Regions from separate parts of the Pseudoalteromonas sp. bablab_jr010 genome, predicted to be linked through region 2. Evidence: predicted binding sites of a transcription regulator. Region 2 holds the regulator's gene; each other region holds the start of a gene.
What was found. The regulator sigma-54, encoded in region 2, starts transcription at its own class of promoters, with help from an activator protein. The targets are predictions, from matches to a motif close to GTTGGCACGNNNNTNGNNT.
Positions count from the first base shown of each region.

Region 1 (5,232 bases), on a different contig from region 2:
CTAACATGCTCAGTTTAATCACCGACTCTAACGCTTGGTGAATATTGCCATGGGATTTGTGTGGCAGTTGATTCGGACCAAGTAAACGGTCGACAAGCTCGCGTAAACGGTCTGCTTGTTCAATGATTAATTCGGCACATTGATCACGTTCTTGCTGATCAACCTCATACTGCAATAATTGCGCCGCTCCGCGAATTCCACCTAAAGGATTTTTAATTTCATGTGCTAAACCACGAATAAGGTTACGGGCAGCTTGATATTGATGCATTTGATTCGAAGCTTGGTCATGGCGAATTTCATCATCCATTTGGCGGCATTCGAACAGGATATAATTTTCATCGTTGCTACTTATTCGGCGTGTACTAATAGTTAACTTGGCATGGCGAGAATCGACGAACACCACGTCAGCTCTATGTTGGTGGCAATCGACACCGTCAAACAACGAATACTGAGCAATACGTTTTAAATCTATCGAGTGGTAGTTAAATAGGTTGTCGAACGGTTGGTTGATGATACGTTTTGGGCCTAAACCTAAAAGCTCACTGGCGCTATCGTTTGCGTAAACCAGTTTAAAATCATGATCGAGTAAAATAACAGCAGTACTTAAATTTTTCCAAATACTGTCGAGTAATTGAGAATTAAAATGTAAATCTCTGAGCATGGTTGCACCATTTTAGTGCGTTTCAATTTAGTGCAGCTTAGCATACTCTTTTTGCTTTGCGAGACATCATGTCGAAAATTCTAATTTCCGTTATTAATTGAAGTTCTGTGCATGAAAAAAGTGCTGACTGGGCTAACTGAAACGAGTTTATTATTTGCATCAAAAAGTTTCGCTTGTAATGTGTGTTCGCCTCGAAAGACCTCTCTTAGAGCAAAGGTCGTGCTATTACTTGGTGCGCCATGAGGTGAACCATCAACGAGTAATTGAACTTTGAAACCAGTTTCAAAACGGGGGCTGATTCGTGTAGTAACATAAACAGAACCTGTATTTTCTCTCACAGTTTCTTCATTTGCGGGGGCTGCAATTGACACTTTAAAGTTAACAGGGACTGCACTTGGAGCAGTATCAAGAATACTGGTATCAGCTGCAGGCATTGTAAGGTTTTGGGTATTTAACTTGACCTCAGTAGCACCGGGGCGAGGAGTATCAGAAAATACTAATACACCATTCTCATCTTTCCAAGAATAGACTTTTTGTGCTGCTGTATAACCAAAAAAGCTTGCAAATAATAACGATAATACCAATAAGGTTGTGCTTTTCACCCTGCGACCCTGCATTTTTTCACTTAACTAAAACTGTAGAGTAGAACCCGCTCAATTACCATTAAAAAAGCCCGCAGAGCGGGCTTGAGAACACACATTTATTATCTTTTAGATAATTCTGATACAGCGTGTATTACACGCTGTAGTACATTTCGAACTCAACTGGGTGAGTTGTCATGTTAAGTTTTTCAACTTCTTGGCTCTTAAGCGCGATGTATGCATCGATTAGGTCATCAGTGAATACGCCACCTTGAGTTAAGAACTCACGGTCTGCGTCTAATGATGCAAGTGCTTCTTGTAAAGAAGATGCAACTTGTGGGATCTCAGCTGCTTCTTCAGCAGGTAGATCGTATAAATCTTTGTCCATTGCATCGCCAGGGTGGATCTTGTTCTTGATACCGTCTAGGCCAGCCATAAGCATTGCAGAGAATGCTAAGTATGGGTTAGCTGTTGGATCAGGGAAACGTACTTCGATACGACGTGCTTTTGCAGACGGTACCACTGGGATACGGATTGAAGCAGAACGGTTACGTGCAGAGTATGCAAGCATTACAGGAGCTTCGAAGCCTGGTACTAAACGCTTGTATGAGTTCGTTGACGCGTTAGCGAATGCGTTGATTGCTTTAGCGTGCTTGATGATACCACCGATGTAGTAAAGTGCCTCTTCAGAAAGACCTGCGTATTTGTCACCAGCGAAGATGTTTACGCCATCTTTACCTAGAGATTGGTGACAGTGCATACCAGAACCGTTATCACCTACGATTGGTTTAGGCATGAATGTCGCTGTTTTTCCGTATAAGTGAGCCATGTTATGGATAACATATTTCATCTCTTGGATTTCGTCAGCTTTTAATACCATTGTATTGAAGCGAGTTGCGATCTCATTTTGACCTGCAGTTGCTACTTCGTGGTGGTGAGCTTCTACTACTTGACCTAGTTCTTCAAGAACTAAACAAGTTGCTGAACGCCAGTCATGTGATGAATCAACAGGTGAACACGGGAAGTAACCGCCTTTAACACCTGGACGGTGACCCATGTTGCCGCCTTCATAATCTTTATCTGAGTTCCAAGCTGCTTCTACAGAATCGATTTTGTACATAGAACCAGACATGTCTGATTTGTATTTAACGTCATCAAAAAGGAAGAATTCTGGCTCTGGACCGAATAATACAGTGTCAGCAATACCAGTAGAGCGCATGTACTCTTCAGCGCGTTTTGCAACAGAACGTGGATCACGCTCGTAACCTTGAAGTGTTGAAGGCTCAACGACGTCACAACGTACGATTAGTGTAGCTTCTTCAGAAAACGGGTCCATTTTCGCAGACTCAGGAACAGGCATAAGTACCATGTCTGATTCGTTGATACCTTTCCAGCCAGCAATTGAAGAACCGTCAAACATTTTGCCGTCTTCGAAGAAATCTTCATCAATTTGATGATGAGGAATAGAAACATGCTGTTCTTTACCTTTGGTATCAGTAAAGCGTAAATCAATGAACTTAACGTCATTTTCTTTGATAAAATCTAAAACCGATTGTGACATGTGTCCTCCAATTGTTGGGTTTTATTTTTGCTGCATTATTGCTTTTCGCTTATATAAGCTGGTTTCGTGCCATGTTTTTAACACCTTGTTTAGGCTTGTAAAAAGTGAACAGGGCTTCGTTTTGTTAACTTTTGTTGCACTAAGTTGGTGCGTAAAAAGATCATTCTGGTGCGTAAAAAGTGCGACCTTGTTTTGCACAATTATTGAGCGTGCCAATTTTTCGGTTATGAACACTATTTAGTGCCAAAATATGGTTCAAAAACTAAAATTTCGCCAGTATTGAGCTCAGATTCACTTTAATTTTCATAAATTTGTCATTTATAAAACAGATACTTATAAAAAGCCTGAAGAAAGTTTATAAATTTATATTGGATAAACTTTCATCCATGCCATTATTAAGGGATAATATGCGCCCTTTTAAATCCTATGCTGGGACATCTGGTGAAAACGCAGGTGACTGCGTAGATCTTGCAGGATCAATGAGATTCAATTTCTCTGAGAAAAAATATGAGCATCGAAAAGTTAAGAAATATAGCGATTATCGCCCACGTTGACCACGGTAAAACAACTTTGGTTGATAAACTGCTTGAGCAATCAGGCACATTAGAAACGCGCGGCGGTAACGAAGAGCGCGTAATGGACTCAAACGACATTGAGAAAGAACGTGGTATTACCATTTTAGCTAAGAACACAGCTATCTCTTGGAACGACTACCATATCAATATCGTAGACACCCCAGGACACGCCGACTTCGGTGGTGAAGTAGAACGCGTACTTTCGATGGCTGACTCAGTATTACTACTTGTTGATGCTCAAGAAGGTCCAATGCCGCAAACGCGTTTCGTAACGCAAAAAGCATTCGCACAAGGTTTAACGCCGATTGTTGTTATCAACAAAATCGACAAACCAGGCGCACGTCCTGACTGGGTTATGGACCAAGTTTTCGATTTATTCGATAACCTAGGTGCAACTGACGAACAGTTAGACTTTAAAGTAATCTATGCATCAGCTATCAACGGCTGGGCAACAATGGATTTAGACGAGCCATCAGATAACATGGAACCAATGTTCCAGATGATCGTTGACGAAGTATCTCCACCGGATGCAGATCCTGAAGGTGCTTTCCAAATGCAAATTTCTCAGCTTGACTACAACTCATACATCGGTGTTATCGGTGTAGGTCGTATCAAGCGTGGTACTGTTCGTCCTAACCAACAGGTTACTGTTGTAAGCGCAGACGGTACTAAGCGTAACGGTAAAGTTGGCCAAGTAATGAGCTACTTAGGTCTTGAGCGTCATGAAGCAGAATCTGCAGGCGCAGGTGACATCATTGCAATCACTGGTCTTGGTGAGCTGAAAATCTCAGACACTATCTGTGATGTAAACACCGTTGAAGCATTACCACCACTAAGCGTTGATGAGCCTACAGTAACAATGACGTTCTCTGTAAACACATCACCATTTGCTGGTAAAGAAGGTAAATTCGTAACGTCACGTAACATTCTTGAGCGTTTACAAGCTGAGCTTGTTCACAACGTTGCATTACGTGTTGAAGAAACTGACAACCCAGATAGCTTCCGTGTTTCTGGTCGTGGTGAGTTACACTTAGGTATCTTAATCGAGAACATGCGTCGTGAAGGTTACGAGCTTGCGGTATCTCGTCCACAAGTAATCCTTCGTGAAGTTGATGGTCAAAAAGAAGAGCCATACGAAACACTTACAATCGACTGTCAAGAAGAGCACCAAGGTTCTATCATGGAACAAATTGGTCTTCGTAAGGGTGAACTAACAGACATGTCTCCAGATGGTAAAGGCCGTGTACGTATGGACTTTATGATCCCAAGCCGTGGCTTAATTGGTTTCCAAACTGAATTCATGACATTAACGTCTGGTTCTGGTCTTCTTTACCACACATTTGATCACTACGGTCCACATAAAGGCGGTACTATCGGTGCTCGTAAGAATGGTGTAATGATTGCAAACGCAACTGGTAAAGCACTTACTAACGCATTATTCAACTTACAAGACCGTGGTAAGTTATTCATCGGTCACGGTGTTGAAGTTTACGAAGGTATGGTTATCGGTATCCACAGCCGTGACAACGACCTAACTGTAAACGCGCTTAAAGGTAAGCAACTTACAAACGTTCGTGCATCGGGTACAGATGAAGCACAAACGCTTGTTCCACCACTAAACTACACGCTTGAACAAGCGATTGAGTTCATCGATGATGACGAGTTAGTGGAAGTAACACCTGAGAACATCCGTATTCGTAAGCGTCACTTAACTGAAAGTGAGCGTAAGCGTGCGAGCCGTGCAGCTAAAGACTAATAACGTCTTTTAGTTTTGCAAAATAGAAGCCGCCGTATTGAAAAATACGGCGGTTTTTTTGTTTTAGTGTAAGCCAGGTTGGTTGGGCAGAGCGAAGC
Region 1 is NZ_JACDWV010000045.1:4,928-10,159, reverse strand. Features, by position in the region: gene glnL (nitrogen regulation protein NR(II)) at 1-661, opposite strand, end outside; gene JIG37_RS01940 (DUF4124 domain-containing protein) at 742-1,278, opposite strand; gene glnA (glutamate--ammonia ligase) at 1,397-2,803, opposite strand; gene typA (translational GTPase TypA) at 3,311-5,134, shown strand.
Region 1: glnA (glutamate--ammonia ligase) is a predicted target of sigma-54. The motif match lies at 2,859-2,877, and genes of this name have one in related genera.

Region 2 (5,232 bases):
GGAAAAAGTTGGCTTTGCTGTCGCAGTAAACGATGCACACCCGCTTATCAAGAAGCTGGCTCATTACACCACATTATTACCGGGTGGCTTTGGAGCCGTGCGTGAATTAACTGATTTACTGATGTTAGAAAACGGCAAGCCGTTAACTAGCGATGGAACCAGCGCATGAATATAGCCCGTATTTTACTGAGTATTGTTTTTGTCTGTTGCATGGTGTGGTTATGGTACCCGTACTTTAACCAGTCAACTGATACAATAACTAGTGAAGACGAGATCATCGCAACACCTGATTACACTGCCGTTGCTCTAAAGCAAACAGCTTATGACGAGCAAGGTAAAATTAGTCATAAAGTGGCAGCTGCAAAAATGGAGTTGTATCAACAATTAGGGTTTACCTTTTTTGAACAACCTATTTTTACTATTTATAGCGATCAGCAAGTTTGGCAAGTAAGAGCCAAAGAAGCTACTTTATACGAAAATGATCAGCTGATTTTTGAAGGGGATGTAGTTGCTAAAAACTTAACCCATAACGGTATGATCGAAGATATAAAAGCAGAAAATATTAATGTCGACATTGATAAAATGACGATGTTTTCAAAGCAACCTGTAACACTAACAGGACCGAATTTAAAAATTACCGGTAAAGGCTTAAAAGCCGATTTAAAAGCCGAAATTGTTGAGTTAACTAACCATACACGAACCATATACTATGACCAATAAACTGAAGAAATTACTCCTGATCCCAAGCTTATTGATTGCCTTTTCGGGCGCAGCTGCCGAGCAAACAGGCGCTCAAATTAGCATTAGCTCAGATCGCCAAATCGGTAAACTAAAAGATGGCGTTGGCATATTCGAAGGTAACGTAGAGATCGTGCATGGTGATCGTCGCATTACAGCAGAGCGACTTGAGGCACATGGCGGTGACACCGAAGGTACAGTCGAATTAATTATCGCTACAGGCAAACCAGCTTACTTCGAAGAAAAGCAAGCTGATGGTACCGTGATGAGCGCCAGCGCCGAAGAAGTTCGTTATGATGTTGCGAAGCGCTTCTTAACACTCAATGGCGAAGCTGAAGTCACTCAAGCGGGTCAAAAAGTAACGGCAAAAAGCATTACCTACGATATGGCTCAACAGCTGATCAGCGCAGAAAAAGACGAAAACTCAACAGATCGTGTACACACTATTTTAGTGCCTGTAGAAAATAAAAAAGACGATAAAGGCCAACCATGAGCACATTAAAAGCAGAGCTTTTAGCTAAAAGCTACAAAGGCCGCCAAGTGGTTAAAAATGTCGGTCTTGAAGTTGAAGCGGGCAGTATTGTTGGCTTGTTAGGGCCAAATGGTGCAGGTAAAACAACGACCTTCTATATGATTGTAGGCCTCGTACCAAGCGACAAAGGAAAAATAAGCATCGATGATAACGATATCACGCTTTTGCCAATGCACAGCCGTGCGCGCTTAGGTATTGGTTATCTACCACAAGAGTCGTCTATTTTTCGAAAATTAACAGTTTACCAAAACTTGATGGCCATATTAGAGACCCGCAAAGATCTTAACAAAACAACGCGCGAAGAGACGCTTAACAACTTATTAGATGAATTTAGCATTCAACATATTCGCGATAGCCAAGGTATGGCACTGTCAGGTGGTGAACGACGCCGCGTTGAAATTGCACGTGCATTAGCCGCTAATCCTAAATTTATCCTTTTAGATGAGCCTTTTGCTGGTGTTGATCCTATTTCAGTGTTAGATATAAAGAAAATTATTGAGCACCTAAAAAATCGTGGTATTGGTGTACTTATTACTGACCATAATGTTCGAGAAACCCTTGATGTTTGTGAAAAAGCCTACATTGTTTCTCATGGGGAGCTAATTGCATCAGGCACACCTGAGCACGTATTAGCAGACCAAACTGTACGTGATGTTTATCTAGGCGAGCAATTCAGGCTGTAACCATTACGCCACCGACTAGAGCATCTGCTAGACTTATACAATGACAATAAATCGATAACAGTGTCTTCACCGTTACCGATAACTTAAAAAGGATTGTTAGGGATACATGAGGCAATCATTACAGCTGCGCATGGGCCAGCAACTTACAATGACTCCACAACTGCAACAAGCCATTCGCTTGTTGCAGCTCAGTACATTGGATCTCCAGCAAGAAATTCAAGAAGCGCTTGATAGTAATCCTCTGCTTGAAGTGGAAGAAGCGGATTACAACGAAGAAAGCATCGGTAAGAATGAGCAAAAAGCGGAGTCTGACGATGTACAAGTCAGCGCGTCTGCCGACGAAGCACCTAGCGAATTCGAGCAAGAAAGCAGTGATGCTCTGAGTAAGGATACGGTTAGCGATGACTTAGCTATGGATGTTACGTGGGATGAGTACATGAGTGCCGCCCCATCAACATCGTCTGGGCCAATGCCTGAAGACGAGTCTATTTACCAAGGTGCTTCAACAGAAACACTGCAAGAATATTTAATGTGGCAACTACAGCTCACACCATTTAGTCCTACCGATGAAGCGATTGCCGTTGCCATCGTTGAAGCTATCGATGACTCAGGTATTTTAACGGTTAGCTGCGAAGATATTGTCGAAAGCTTTAATCAAAATAATGATGAAGAAGAAATCGAACTCGATGAAGTTGAAGCTGTCTTAAAAAGAATACAGTTATTCGATCCAGTTGGTATCGGCGCGCGAAGTTTACAAGAGTGCCTGTGTATACAACTTCGTCAATTCGATGCCAATACGCCATATTTAGCTGAAACTAAAATGGTTTTATCTGAGCATATCGAATTATTAGCAAGTCGCGACTATCGCACTTTAATGAAAAAGACTAAGCTTAAAGAAAACGAGCTTAAAGAAGTGATGACGCTCATTCACAGCTTAAATCCTAAGCCTGCGGATAGCATAGTACGCGAAGAATCTGAGTACGTCATACCCGATGTATCAGTGAAAAAAGTGAAAGGCCGCTGGGTAGTCGAGTTAAACCCAGATTGTATGCCAAAAATTAGAGTGAATAGCCAATATGCAGCGATGTCTCGCTCTGTTAAATCAAGTAGCGACAGCCAATTTATTCGTTCTCACTTACAAGAAGCAAAGTGGTTTATTAAGAGCTTAGAAAGCCGTAACGATACTTTACTAAAAGTGACCAACTGTATCGTGCAACAACAGCAAGCTTTCTTTGAACATGGCCCAGAAGCAATGAAGCCAATGGTGCTAAACGATGTCGCAGAAATGGTCGAAATGCATGAATCGACGATTTCTCGGGTTACAACACAAAAATATATGCATACCCCAAGGGGAATTTTTGAGTTGAAATATTTCTTCTCAAGCCATGTCAGCACCGAAAATGGTGGTGAGTGTTCTTCTACAGCAATTCGCGCTTTAATCAAGAAGTTAGTTGCTGCAGAAAACTCGGTTAAACCATTGAGTGATAGCAAAATTGCAGATATATTGGCTGAGCAAGGAATTAAAGTAGCTAGACGTACAATTGCAAAATATCGTGAGTCTCTAGCAATACCTCCGTCTAATCAGCGTAAAAGTCTGATTTAGACGTTTTACATAGAAGGAAAATGCTTATGCAACTAAATTTAACTGGTCGTCACGTAGAAGTCACTGATTCATTAAGAGACTATGTAAACACTAAGTTCGCAAAACTAGAAAGGCATTTTGATCATATTAATAATGTTCATGTCATTTTAGATGTAGAAAAATTAAGCCAAAAAGCAGAAGCAACTTTACATGTAAACGGAGGCGAGTTGTTCGCTTCTACAGAACATCAAGATATGTACGCAGCAATTGACTCATTGATCGATAAACTTGATCGCCAAGTCATTAAGCATAAAGAGAAATTAGCTCGACATTAAATTATGAAACTTAGTTCACTTACTAATCAGGACTGCAGCAAAGCTGCGGTCCTTTTTAATAGCAAAAAAAGAATTCTTGAGTATATTAGCGAGTTAGCTCACCAGCAGTTTCCTCATTTATCTCAACAAGATATCCTAGATGCTTTTCTGAACAGGGAAAAGTTAGGTAGTACAGGTATCGGCCGAGGAATAGCTATTCCCCACGGTCGAATGAGTGGTGCTGATGAACCTCATGCATTTATTATTGTCAGTGAATCTCCCATCAATTTTGATGCGATAGACAATCGTCCCGTTGATATTTTTGTGGCACTCATCGTACCAGATGGCGATTGCCAGTTGCACTTGAAGACCTTGTCAACAATTGCTGATAGACTTAAAGATAAAGATTTTTGTAAACAGTTGCGAAGTGCTACAAGCGATCAGCAACTATTTCAAGTAATTGCATCAGAGGCATAAATGGAATTAATAATTATCAGCGGTCGCTCAGGCTCGGGGAAATCGGTCGCTTTACGAGTTCTTGAAGACTTAGGCTACTACTGTGTTGATAATATTCCTGTCAACCTACTGCCTTCGCTCGTGCGAAGTGTTTCTGATAATTATGACAAAATTGCCGTCAGTATCGACGTACGTAACTTACCGAAAGAGCAGCAAGAGTTTAATGATATTCTTGAGTACCTGCCAGGTTTTGCAAACCCAACACTATTCTACCTAGATAGTGATGACCAAACCCTAATTAAGCGTTTTTCTGAAACTCGCCGTTTGCATCCATTATCGATTGATTCTTTACCGCTTGATCTTGCCATTAAACAAGAAAAAATCCTGCTGGATGTGCTGATCACCCGCGCTGACTTTATGATTGATACCACTGATTTGAGTGTTCATCAGTTAGCAGAATCAATTCGTGAAAAGATTTTAGGTAAGAAAGATAAAAAACTGATTATTACGTTTATGTCGTTTGGTTTTAAGCATGGTATTCCAAAAGAAGCTGACTACGTTTTTGATGCACGCTTTTTACCGAACCCACACTGGGAGCCTGATTTGAAGCCATTAACCGGCCTCGATCAGCCTGTCAGGGATTATTTAGCTAGCCACAGCATAGTGCAAAAGTTCACTTGGCAGATTCAAACCTTTGTACAGACTTGGTTGCCACATCTAGAGCGCAATAACCGCAGTTACCTAACCATTGCAATTGGTTGTACAGGAGGCCAACACCGTTCTGTTTACTTAGCGCAAACAATTGGTGAAAGCTTTTCTAAAACTCATGCTAATGTAAAAATTCGCCACCGCGAACAAGATATCTAACTAGGCACCAACAATGCACGCTGAAGATACCTTTTTAATTCAAAACAAACTTGGCTTACA
Region 2 is NZ_JACDWV010000200.1:16,057-21,288, reverse strand. Features, by position in the region: gene kdsC (3-deoxy-manno-octulosonate-8-phosphatase KdsC) at 1-169, shown strand, start outside; gene lptC (LPS export ABC transporter periplasmic protein LptC) at 166-720, shown strand; gene lptA (lipopolysaccharide transport periplasmic protein LptA) at 710-1,231, shown strand; gene lptB (LPS export ABC transporter ATP-binding protein) at 1,228-1,953, shown strand; gene JIG37_RS20650 (RNA polymerase factor sigma-54) at 2,060-3,556, shown strand; gene hpf (ribosome hibernation promoting factor) at 3,583-3,870, shown strand; gene ptsN (PTS IIA-like nitrogen regulatory protein PtsN) at 3,874-4,326, shown strand; gene rapZ (RNase adapter RapZ) at 4,327-5,172, shown strand; gene JIG37_RS20630 (HPr family phosphocarrier protein) at 5,186-5,232, shown strand, end outside.

Region 3 (5,232 bases), on a different contig from region 2:
AGCAATCGTTAAGTCATAGCGGACACCACCCAGTTCGCTATGAGCTGCTGTAATACGCCAGTTATGGGCTTCGACAATTTGTTTTACTATCGCAAGCCCAATTCCTGAACCTGACTGTTTCACTGTTTTTAAGTCAGGCACTCTATAAAGGTGGTCAAAAATCTTTGCTAAACTCTCGTCGCTGACGCCAGGGGATGAATCTTCATAGCAGATTAAAAGCTGTGTTTGGTTTTGGCTAATCGTCAAATTAATCTTACCAGGGTGATTTGTGTACTTAAGCGAATTACTGATTAAGTTTGCAAATAACTGTGAAAGCCGTGTTGCATCGCACTCAAAACTTAGTTCATCAGCAACATTTTGTGTAAATGTCACTTCAAATTTTTCAAGCTGGATCAGCATATCTGCGTGTAGGCTTTGGAAATACTCAGCCGCATTAACTGTTGTTACGTTGAGCTGAAAACTGCTTTGTTCTAAAAGTGAAATTTTATTTAAATCAGTCACTAAAGTTGCCATGTCGGTGATTTTTTGGTTAAGCTTTTCGTATGTAAGCTCATTAAATTGGGTTAGGCCTGCTTGAAGCGTTTCAAGGTGTAAGCGCAACCCTGTTAATGGACCACTTAGTTCGTGAGCTACTTGTGATAATAACTTACTACGTTGACTGATTTGTTTATCCAGATAATTTCGGCGCTGTTCAATAAGCTGTTTTCTCTGTCTTATTCTTAATAAAGCAATGCCCATTGCAGCTAAAAGCAGGCTAAATAATAAGACGCTGTATAAAATAGCTTGACGTTGTGCGGCAATAGCTTGGCTTTTTTCATTGTCTTGGAGTTTTAAATCTTGTATTGCTAAATCGCGGTCGCGCATTGCAATGGAGTTTTGTAGCTCAGCTAAACGGTGGTTGTAGTTGTTACGGGCAAAGCCTTTTTCAAGCTCTGTAATAGCACGTTGATACGACAGGGCTTGTTTATAATCAGCTTGTTTTTCTGTCACAGTGATCAAATGTTCTAGGGCAATGATTTGCTTTTGCAGCTTATTTTTTTGCTTACTTAACTGGTAGGCTTGCTCAGCATAATGTTTAGCTTGTTCGTGCTCAGTAGAGCCAATGTACAGCTTAGCTAATGTAAGTAATACATCTATATATAAGTGATCGTCTTGCTTGAGTTCAATGAGCACTTGTTTTTCAATGCTTAATGCTTGGTCAGGTTTATCTATTTCGAGCAAATTTATCGCAATATTATGGTTTGCCCAGGCAGTATTTCGCGTACTGTTATAACTAGCGAAGACCTGCTTAGCCTCTTGTGCGTATGCAATTGCTGCAGGGTAGTTTTTAAGTCCATATTCGCATTGGGATAGCTTAACTAAACTATGTCCGATATCAGATAGTGAACCCGTTTGCCTATCAAAACTAAGGGCTGTAATAAACTCGCTCTTTGCTTTTTCGTATTGTTCTAAATCTAAATAACTTTGGGCAATTGAATAACTTATACCTGCTTGTAATGAAATAGACGGCGACATTTGCTGAATAACTTCACGGCGTTTTAGCTTATATTCTAGGGCAAGGGTTAACCGGTCTAACTGTTCAAGATTACGCGAATAACCATGGTAGAGCATTTCTTTTTGCTTTAAGGATAATTCTCGATTGTTGTCGTGAATATAAACCTCAAGCAAGTTTAAGGCTGCTTGATATTCACCTGCATTATGATAAGCACTGACAAGGCTCGCAACGGCATCAATTTCGTAATCGGTGAGTTGCAAACGCTGAAACAGCGCGACATTTTGTTGAGATAAGTGAATTGCAGATTCTAGTTTATTTGCACTATATGCCAATCGAGCTTTGACTAAATACAATTCGCTATAAATAGAGGAGTCACTTTTATATTTTGGAGAAGACTCAAGTTCTTCTACTATATTTTGCGCCTGTTGAAACTGACCTAGGTGTATATGAACGTGAATTAATCTAACATTAAAGCTTAATCGCTCAGCAAAACTGGCAGATTCAATAAGGCGTTTATCTATATTTGTTAAATATTTATAGCGTTCTTGGTAATCGCTTATTGTTCTAGCTTCATCAATGTGGCCTTGTAGAGTTGACGCAATTGATGCAAATGACAAGGTACACAGCAGAATAACAAGAGCTTTAAAGTTCATTTTTAACATTTATTATTATTTTTTCTGAAGCAATTCTAGCACATCATGCTTTTGTGTTGAGTAAATTTGTTTTTTGTGATTAAAAAGAATTGCATTTTGCGATATAGATGGTTGCATCTTGCAAAAAGAATCTACAAAAAATATTTAAAACCTTATTTTTTAATGAGTTATATTTTGGAACAATTGCTGCTTTAAATAATTACATAACCACAGGAGAGTGTAATTATGAAAAGCAAAATACCCGTCTGTCTTTTATCAGTGCTTGCCACTAGTTATGTAAGCGCAGCTCCGTTTGAAGAATGCCCAAGTAAAGCATTTCTAATACAAGGTACACCTGCACAAATGTTTGGAATTGATTTGGTCTCTGCTAAAGCGACAGTATTAGCACCGTCATTAAACTTTAGTGACGAAACAAACAATGAAAGCGTAAATGCTGTGGGTTTTAACTATAAAGACCAATATATGTATGGCTTTAGTAAGCAAAGCCCGAAGAGTGTTGTCAAAATTGGTGATGATTATCAACTAGAACGACTCGTGGTTAACGGTCTGCCTGATACTAACTTCTATGTGGGTGACATCCATGTAAATAGTGAAACTAATCAGGCGGTATATTATTTGTATCATCCCAAATTCGGATTGTACGGTATTGATTTGACAGAGCCTGCTGATGAATATCAAGCTGATTTAGTTGCGGGTTCAGCTAGCTGGGGGTTAGCTATTTATGATTTTGCTTTTCATCCTAATAGCAACCTTTTGTATGCAGTTGAATCAAATGGCGACTTATACGAAATAGATCTTAATAATAAGACACCCACATTTGTGGCGAACTTAGATATAGCTGGTGATACCGGAGCGAATGGTGCTGGGTATTTTGATGTAAAAGGACAGTTTTATTTTAGTAATAACCGAAGCGGTAAAATACACAAAGTAGACCTTAGCATTAGCCCTGTAAACGGTTACACGCCAACTGCTGCGGTGTTTACTTTAGGGCCTACATCAAATCAAAATGATGGTGCACGCTGCGCAATTGCTGAGGTAAAGGTAACGGATAATTCAATCGATTTTGGTGATGCACCTGCTCCTTATCAAACCTCACTCGAAGACAGTGGCGCAAGACATTTATTTGACCCAAATGCAGATCAAACTAATTTGGTTTACTTAGGTGCTACAGTAGATGGCGAGAATATTAATACACGTTCAGACTTACTTTTAACACCTGATGATCAATCAGATGACGGCGTTAAGTTCGTCACTGATTTGGTAGCAGGCAATACCAGTCAAATTATTGTTACCTCTGCAAATGACGAGACATATCTATACGCATGGTTTGATTGGGATCAGAATTACCAATTTGATGCGGATGAAATTACGGTGTCTAAATATCGGTTAAACCAAGGCGATAATAGCATTTTGGTTAATGTTCCAGATGATGCCGTTATGGGAACAACCTGGTCTCGCTTTCGTGTAACTGATGGTAGTGAAACCAATCCAATTACAGCAACTGGTGGTGTTATTGGTGGGGAGGTAGAAGATTACTCTGTAACAACATTGGGAAGCCTAGTTTACCCAGGTGAAAATAGCTGGGTAACACTTGCATTTGAGGATAAATGGCCATTTTCTGGAGATTATGACTTCAATGATTTAGTTATAAACTATCGAACTACAATTATAGATCAAAATGGTGTGGCTACAGGTTACAAAATAGAAGGTGAGCTAGTTGGGATAGGTGCTGATTTTCATAATGGCTTTGCAGTTAGGTTATATGAGACTGTGGAAGGTTCAAATGATAAACGCATTTTACGTAGCCAAATTAATGCTGATAAAACTAGTTTACTGATTAATGGTCTTGAACAAACGCACGAGATCTTAGAGCAAAATACTGAAGATGCTATTTTCGTGATTATGCCTGATACTTGGGATTACATTGATAAACAGTCTAATTGTAATTATTTTAGAACCGAGACGGGTTGTGATAGCAACAATAAAGTCACGTTTTCATTGTTTATTGATTTATTACCAGGTACAGCGACCGCTGATGCACCTAAGTACACATTAGATCCTTTCATATTTGCAGCTGATGGACACTATCATGGTGAAGCCTTGGTTGGTAAAGACCCTAGAAGCTGGGAGGTTCACCTTAAGAATCAGCAGCCGACAGAAAAATTTGATATGCAACTATTTTCTTTCGCAGAGTCTGATGATGCATCTGACAGTTCGCTGGGTTTTTACTTCCAAACCGAAACAGGTCTACCTTGGGCAATTGAAGTAGGTACTTCTTGGGCTCACCCTAAAGAAGGGGTAGATATTACCCATGCATACAGCGACTTTAAAGCATTTGCAGAATCAAAAGGGCAAGAAAAGCCAATGTGGTTCAACAATGCTAAGCCTGCTAACGTGATTTCAAGAGGAGAATAATTATGAAACATTATACTTTAGTGATCATAAGCTTAATGTTAGCTGCGTGTGGTGGCGGTGGTGAAGGCGACTCTGCAACTGAAAGTGCTGGAACAAATGTAACGCAAGCACCTACAACAGATACAACACCACCTGAGACAACGCCTCCTGCTACTGGCGTGGATCCTGAGACGATGAATGATTTAACGATTGCTCCTGAGTTTAATTTAAGTAGTAAATTAGAGCTCGATGTAGATGTAGATTTGAATATTGGTGACACCAGAGCCTTTTTAAACATATGTCTTAAAGGTGACGACGATAAAGCCGATTATAATCAGTGTTTGCTTCGTGCACCATTGGTACAGAGCAAGCTGTCATCTAGTTTAATGTTAGCTAACAGTGGATTAGAGCTGGTGGCCGAGGTGTGGTTTTATGACACTCAGAGTGAGCCTTTACGTTATTATTGGAAAAATGATAGTGAGCAGCCAATGGTGTTTACGATTAGGTAAGAGTGATCGATTCTTTACGTAAATGAGTTTAATTTGTAAGAATCTTATTTTCAACAGCTTGAAGAGGAATGAGTGATGGAATACATAGAGCAAGTGTTAAAATCAGTAAAGAGTTCTAATCCAAATGAAACGGAGTTTTATCAAGCTGTTGAAGAGGTTCTGTCTTCGATTAATCAATATC
Region 3 is NZ_JACDWV010000036.1:2,141-7,372, reverse strand. Features, by position in the region: gene JIG37_RS01575 (ATP-binding protein) at 1-2,148, opposite strand, end outside; gene JIG37_RS01580 (M28 family metallopeptidase) at 1-2, shown strand, start outside; gene JIG37_RS01570 (LruC domain-containing protein) at 2,374-4,563, shown strand; gene JIG37_RS01565 (hypothetical protein) at 4,566-5,051, shown strand; gene gdhA (NADP-specific glutamate dehydrogenase) at 5,127-5,232, shown strand, end outside.
Region 3: JIG37_RS01570 (LruC domain-containing protein) is a predicted target of sigma-54. The motif match lies at 2,322-2,340, and genes of this name have one in related genera.

Region 4 (5,232 bases), on a different contig from region 2:
AAAGGCATGCCCGATGATATTGAACCACTAAAATGGGCTTTCAAGATCTGTCGAAATGTTTGGATCGACGAATACCGCTCGCGAAAAGTGCGCTTAAAGGCAGTTCAAAATACTGAACTTCAAGAACCCGTCTGCGACGATGAACAAGAGAGTTTCGCTACCCAAGAGACTTTGCAACGAGTAAATAACGCTTTAACAAGCTTGCCAGATGAACAGCGCGCTATAGTATCTCTCGTGGCAGTGCAAGGTATGGCTTACAAAGATGTTGCGCACACCCTCGAGATACCTGTTGGCACCGTGATGAGTAAATTGTCACGAGCCAGAGCTGCACTTTATCAATTAATTAAGCCTGATTTCACCAAGGAAAACGCATGAAGATTGATGACCAAACACTCAGTGCTTTTTTAGACAATGAATTACCAGCAAACGAAATGGACGCAATACGTAATGCAATTGCTGAAGATGAGCAACTCGCTTTACGCCTAGCTGAACTATCTGAAGTTGACATGCTCGTTAAACAACACGCAGCACAGATTGATGCAATGCCCTTGTCTGATGAACTTGCACAAACAATCGAGCAACAAAATAAAGAGAATGTCGTTTCGCTATCTAAATGGCAGCAAATTAAACTAGCTGGTCGCAAACAAATGGCCGTTGCAGCAAGTATTGCGGTGCTTTTTACAGTCGCTATTGCTAGCTTTGTTCAACAACAAGGTTTGGAACAACCCATTGCCAACGCATTAGATCAACAACTGAGTGGCGACAACACACTATTAGATACAAACAGAAGCCTAACTGCACAGCTTAGCTTTGTTAATAATAATGGCGATTTTTGCCGCCAATACACGCTGTATTCTAAAACTACCCAGCAAACACATATTGCATGTAAGCAACAAGGAATTTGGCAGCTTCATGCATCAAGCGAGCAACGCGCAATGTCAAGCCAAAGCTATCGCTTAGCAAGTAAAACACCTGCGCTTGATAGTTACATCGACGAGCATATTCAAGGCCAGCCGTTAGATCGTAACGCCGAACAACAAGCACTAACTAACCATTGGCAATAAGCGAGGCAATCATGAAACACGTGTTATTAGCTTATTTTGCCATTGCTTTACTTGGCTGCACCAGCAGCCAACATCCGACCGATAAAAGCATACCAGGCCTAACAACTAAGCAGCTTGCAGATAATCAATATATTCTTCGATACGAAACTCGTCACGGTTCAAAGCGCTCAGCGCTTGAGCAAAGTATGCTGCAAGCCGCCAAAGTTACCATAGACAAAGGTTATGACTGGTTTCTCGTTGCCGAGCAGGCAGTTGATGTTGAGCGTTCCAAGCCCACTAACAAACCACGTTTTGAGCAAAGAGCACACTGCGGTTTATTAACCTGCACAAGTCAAACTTCGCCAGCACTGCATGAGTCAACGTTATTAGAGCGCACAATAGTCGTACAATTAACAATCATTTTAGGAAAAGGCATAAAACCAAGTGAAAAAGCGCATGATGCTTATACGCTAATTGAACAAGCTAATAATTCATAAAATTAATATTTAAAGGTAAAAATTATCCTCATTACATCTTTTTACCTACGGCTGAACTGCATAAGTAATTACACCGTTAATCACTAATACTTTGATCTCACTTAAGTGAAATTAACTAGATAAGCGCTAAACTTACCACAACTTGATTAATTGTAAGGATGTAGCCATGACACACCTAGTTAGTGATTTAATGACGCCAGACCCATTTGCTATTAGCGCGCAAAATACCCTGCATGATGCTCATAATCTAATGAAAGAGAAAAATGTTCGTCATATCCCCGTGATCAATGAGCACGGTGGTTTGGTTGGCATGTTAACGCAAAAAATCATGATTGCTCAGGTAATGAATATCATGGCGAATTACAGCGCCAGCGCCCTCGAACGCAAGGAAAAGCAAACTAAAGTGGTTGATATTATGGCTACCGATTTTACCAGTATCTCGCCAGAGCAACCGCTACACGAAGTTGCTAAGTTTTTTGTTGAAAACCGTCATGGCTGCATGCCTGTGGTTGATAAAGATAACAACCTAGTGGGCATTCTAACTTCATCTGATTTTGTTCGTTTAGCAGCTGCATTGCTTTCTTAAATCGTAACTTTGTATCTGCACACTGAATTTTTTACAGAAGGTGTGCAGAGTTTTCATACTTCTTCTTAGCTAGTATCACCCCTCTCAAGACTTAAATAAAATTAACCCCCTAAAATTCAGAAACTTATAATTTAAAAATTATTAGGCACAACGCTTGCTTCTGTGTAATTACACATGCTTTTTAGATTAAAAGCGAAAGGAAATTTACAGATAATCTCGGAGGAGTAATGAGTAATTCATCATCAAAAATCGCAGAATTTACAGCACCGGGTGTTAAAGACCAAGCTGCAGCGGACACGATTGCTATTCTAGACCAACGCATGGTCGCTTTAATCGATTTACACCTCACTTTAAAACACATTCATTGGAATGTTGTTGGTCCTAATTTTATTGGTGTACACGAAATGTTAGACCCACAAGTAAGCGCAGTGCAAGAGATGACTGACACGATTGCAGAGCGTATTGCAACCATGGGCGGCGTACCTGTTGGCACACCTCAATCAATTGTAGAACGCCGTACTTGGCAAGATTATTCAATTGGTAAAGGCTTAGTTACTGACCACCTAACAGCGCTTGATAAAGTGTATAACGGTGTTAATAAAGACCACCGTTCAGCTATCGATAAGCTTGGTGAGCTAGACCCAGTTTCTGAAGATATGATTACCGGCCAACTGGCTGATTTAGAACAATTCCAATGGTTTGTTCGTGCGCATATTGAATCGTCTACCGGCGAATTGAAAGGTTAAACCCCCTAGGTCTATCCGAAGACCCCTTGCCCAGCATTTGCTGGGCTTTTTTATGCTTTGTTACAACCAACCTTTATGTTTAAAGAACAAGTAAGGTGCAAAGCCAGACAGCAACATAATGCCAATTGCAAACGGGTAACCCCATGCCCATTGCAGTTCAGGCATGCTGTTAAAATTCATCCCATAGATACTGGCGACAACGGTCGGAGGTAAAAACACCACTGAGGCGATAGAGAAGGTTTTGATAATTTGGTTTTGTTCGATGTTAATAAAACCCTGAGTCGAGTCCATTAAGAAATTCACCTTATCAAACAAAAATGTACAGTGAGACATAAGGGTATCAATATCGAGTACAATTTCACGTAGTGATTCGCGGTCTTCTGTCGGCGCTCCTAGGTGGCGCAGTAAAAACGAAATATTCCGGCGCGTATCCATCAAACATAAACGCACCTTACCGTTATTATCTTCAAGGCGAGAAATTCGGCTAACGGCTTCTTCTAAGTCAGAGTCATCCTCTTCAAGTACATAGGCACTAAGTTTTTCTAACTGATGATGCATATCTTCAAGCATATCAGCGTGGTTTTCGACTTTTTGGTCAAATAAAGTCACCAAAAGTTGCTTTGGATTATCACACGCCACTTGCCCTTTCCGAGCACGTAGTCGTAATAGACGAAAATCGGCTAGTTCATCATCGCGGATTGTCAGCAAACAGTTGTCTTGTAACAAACAAGCTACGGTTACCGTGTTAAAGCGCCCTTCATTTGGTGACATGAATAGCGCATGCACATGCAAGCCTTCATGGTCGATAAAACAACGGGAAGAGGCCTCGATTTCTTCAACATCATCAGCGCCGGGTAAGGTGATATTAAGGATGCTTGCCAGCGCTTGTCGTTCTTCTTCAGTCGGATTTATAGTATCAATCCAATGGGCATTCTTAATAGCGGTTGCAAGAGGCATATCAGCAGCTGGCTCTGTTTCTGTGATCACACCTTGGTCTATAGAAAAAAATCGTAACATGCGCCCTACTTAAAAAATAAAATTATTTAAAGAATTTAGATGTTTCAAAGACAAACAATATATCAGTGTTTTTATGGAGCAAGCCATTAAAATAGCTTGGCAAATGCAAGCTGGTTTCGCCCAGATGATTTAGCGCTATAAAGTGCATTATCAGCTCTTTTCATTAACGATATTAAGTTTTCTTCATGAGAACGGTCCCAATCAGCTACCCCTAAACTAACTGTAATCTTTAGCGGTTGCTCAGCGTAATTAATTGTCATCTTTGCGACAGATTTACGGAGCAATTCTAGCTTCTGTTTTGCCTCTACCACTCGCGTGTTTACCAAAATTAGAGCAAACTCTTCGCCCCCTAAACGACCCAGTAAATCCTCTTGCCTTAAAGTTTTCTTGACTAGGTTTGCAAAACTTACCAATACCTCATCTCCAGCAGCATGACCGTATGTATCATTAATTTTTTTGAAGTGATCTAAGTCTAAATAAGCAAATACAACTGGTTGATTATTACTTTGACACATTTGCAATAGTTCATTCCCTTGAGCTAGAAACTCTCGACGAGATAGCAATCCTGTTAAATGATCATACATTGCTAGTTTTCGATGTGTTTCCTCTAATTTTTGAACTTTAATCATCAAACCACTAATAGACCATGAAACGATTGGCGCAGTAACTGCAGGAGCAATTGTCGCTATAATAAAAATGATAGGCATCATTTCTGTCCCTGTAGCAAGAAGAATCAAGAAAGTAATCAGTAAAGAAATTGCAATACTAATCACTGTAATAAAAAGCATCCTAAGCCAACGGCTTTTTTCTCTTTCTCGATAATCCATTAAAGTTCGTTCTGTTTCATAAAAACGCCTCATGCAAGCCTCCCGCCCTCAAAGTGATAGATGATCGAGTATAATCTAAATTTCATCCAACAAGACTAGCACAAAGAGTTGAACTACGAAGTTACACCCTCAAACACATATTGATTGTGATAACTATTTTCATTTGCATTTAATTAATTATAATAGGGCTACTATCATTCAAGTGAGTGCAAATATGAAATACTTAAGCGTCATGTTATTACTGCTTTCAAGCTCAGTCTTCGCTGAGCAACGAATAGTAAGTGCCGGAGGAACATTAACAGAAATTATATTCGCGTTAGGTCAGCAGCAAGAGCTAGTAGGTGTTGATCAATCGAGTATGTATCCAAAAGCGGCCACAGAGTTACCTCAGGTTGGGTATTACCGCGATCTTGCTGCGGAAGGTGTACTTTCTTTACGCCCAACGGCACTTTTTGCACTTGAAGGAACTGGCAGACCTGAAGTATTGAAACAAATCAGTTCGACTGGTGTAACGTT
Region 4 is NZ_JACDWV010000085.1:118,673-123,904, forward strand. Features, by position in the region: gene JIG37_RS08235 (RNA polymerase sigma factor) at 1-375, shown strand, start outside; gene JIG37_RS08240 (hypothetical protein) at 372-1,064, shown strand; gene JIG37_RS08245 (hypothetical protein) at 1,076-1,540, shown strand; gene JIG37_RS08250 (CBS domain-containing protein) at 1,707-2,126, shown strand; gene dps (DNA starvation/stationary phase protection protein Dps) at 2,354-2,872, shown strand; gene corA (magnesium/cobalt transporter CorA) at 2,933-3,889, opposite strand; gene JIG37_RS08265 (GGDEF domain-containing protein) at 3,976-4,749, opposite strand; gene JIG37_RS08270 (ABC transporter substrate-binding protein) at 4,931-5,232, shown strand, end outside.
Region 4: dps (DNA starvation/stationary phase protection protein Dps) is a predicted target of sigma-54. The motif match lies at 2,268-2,286, and genes of this name have one in related genera.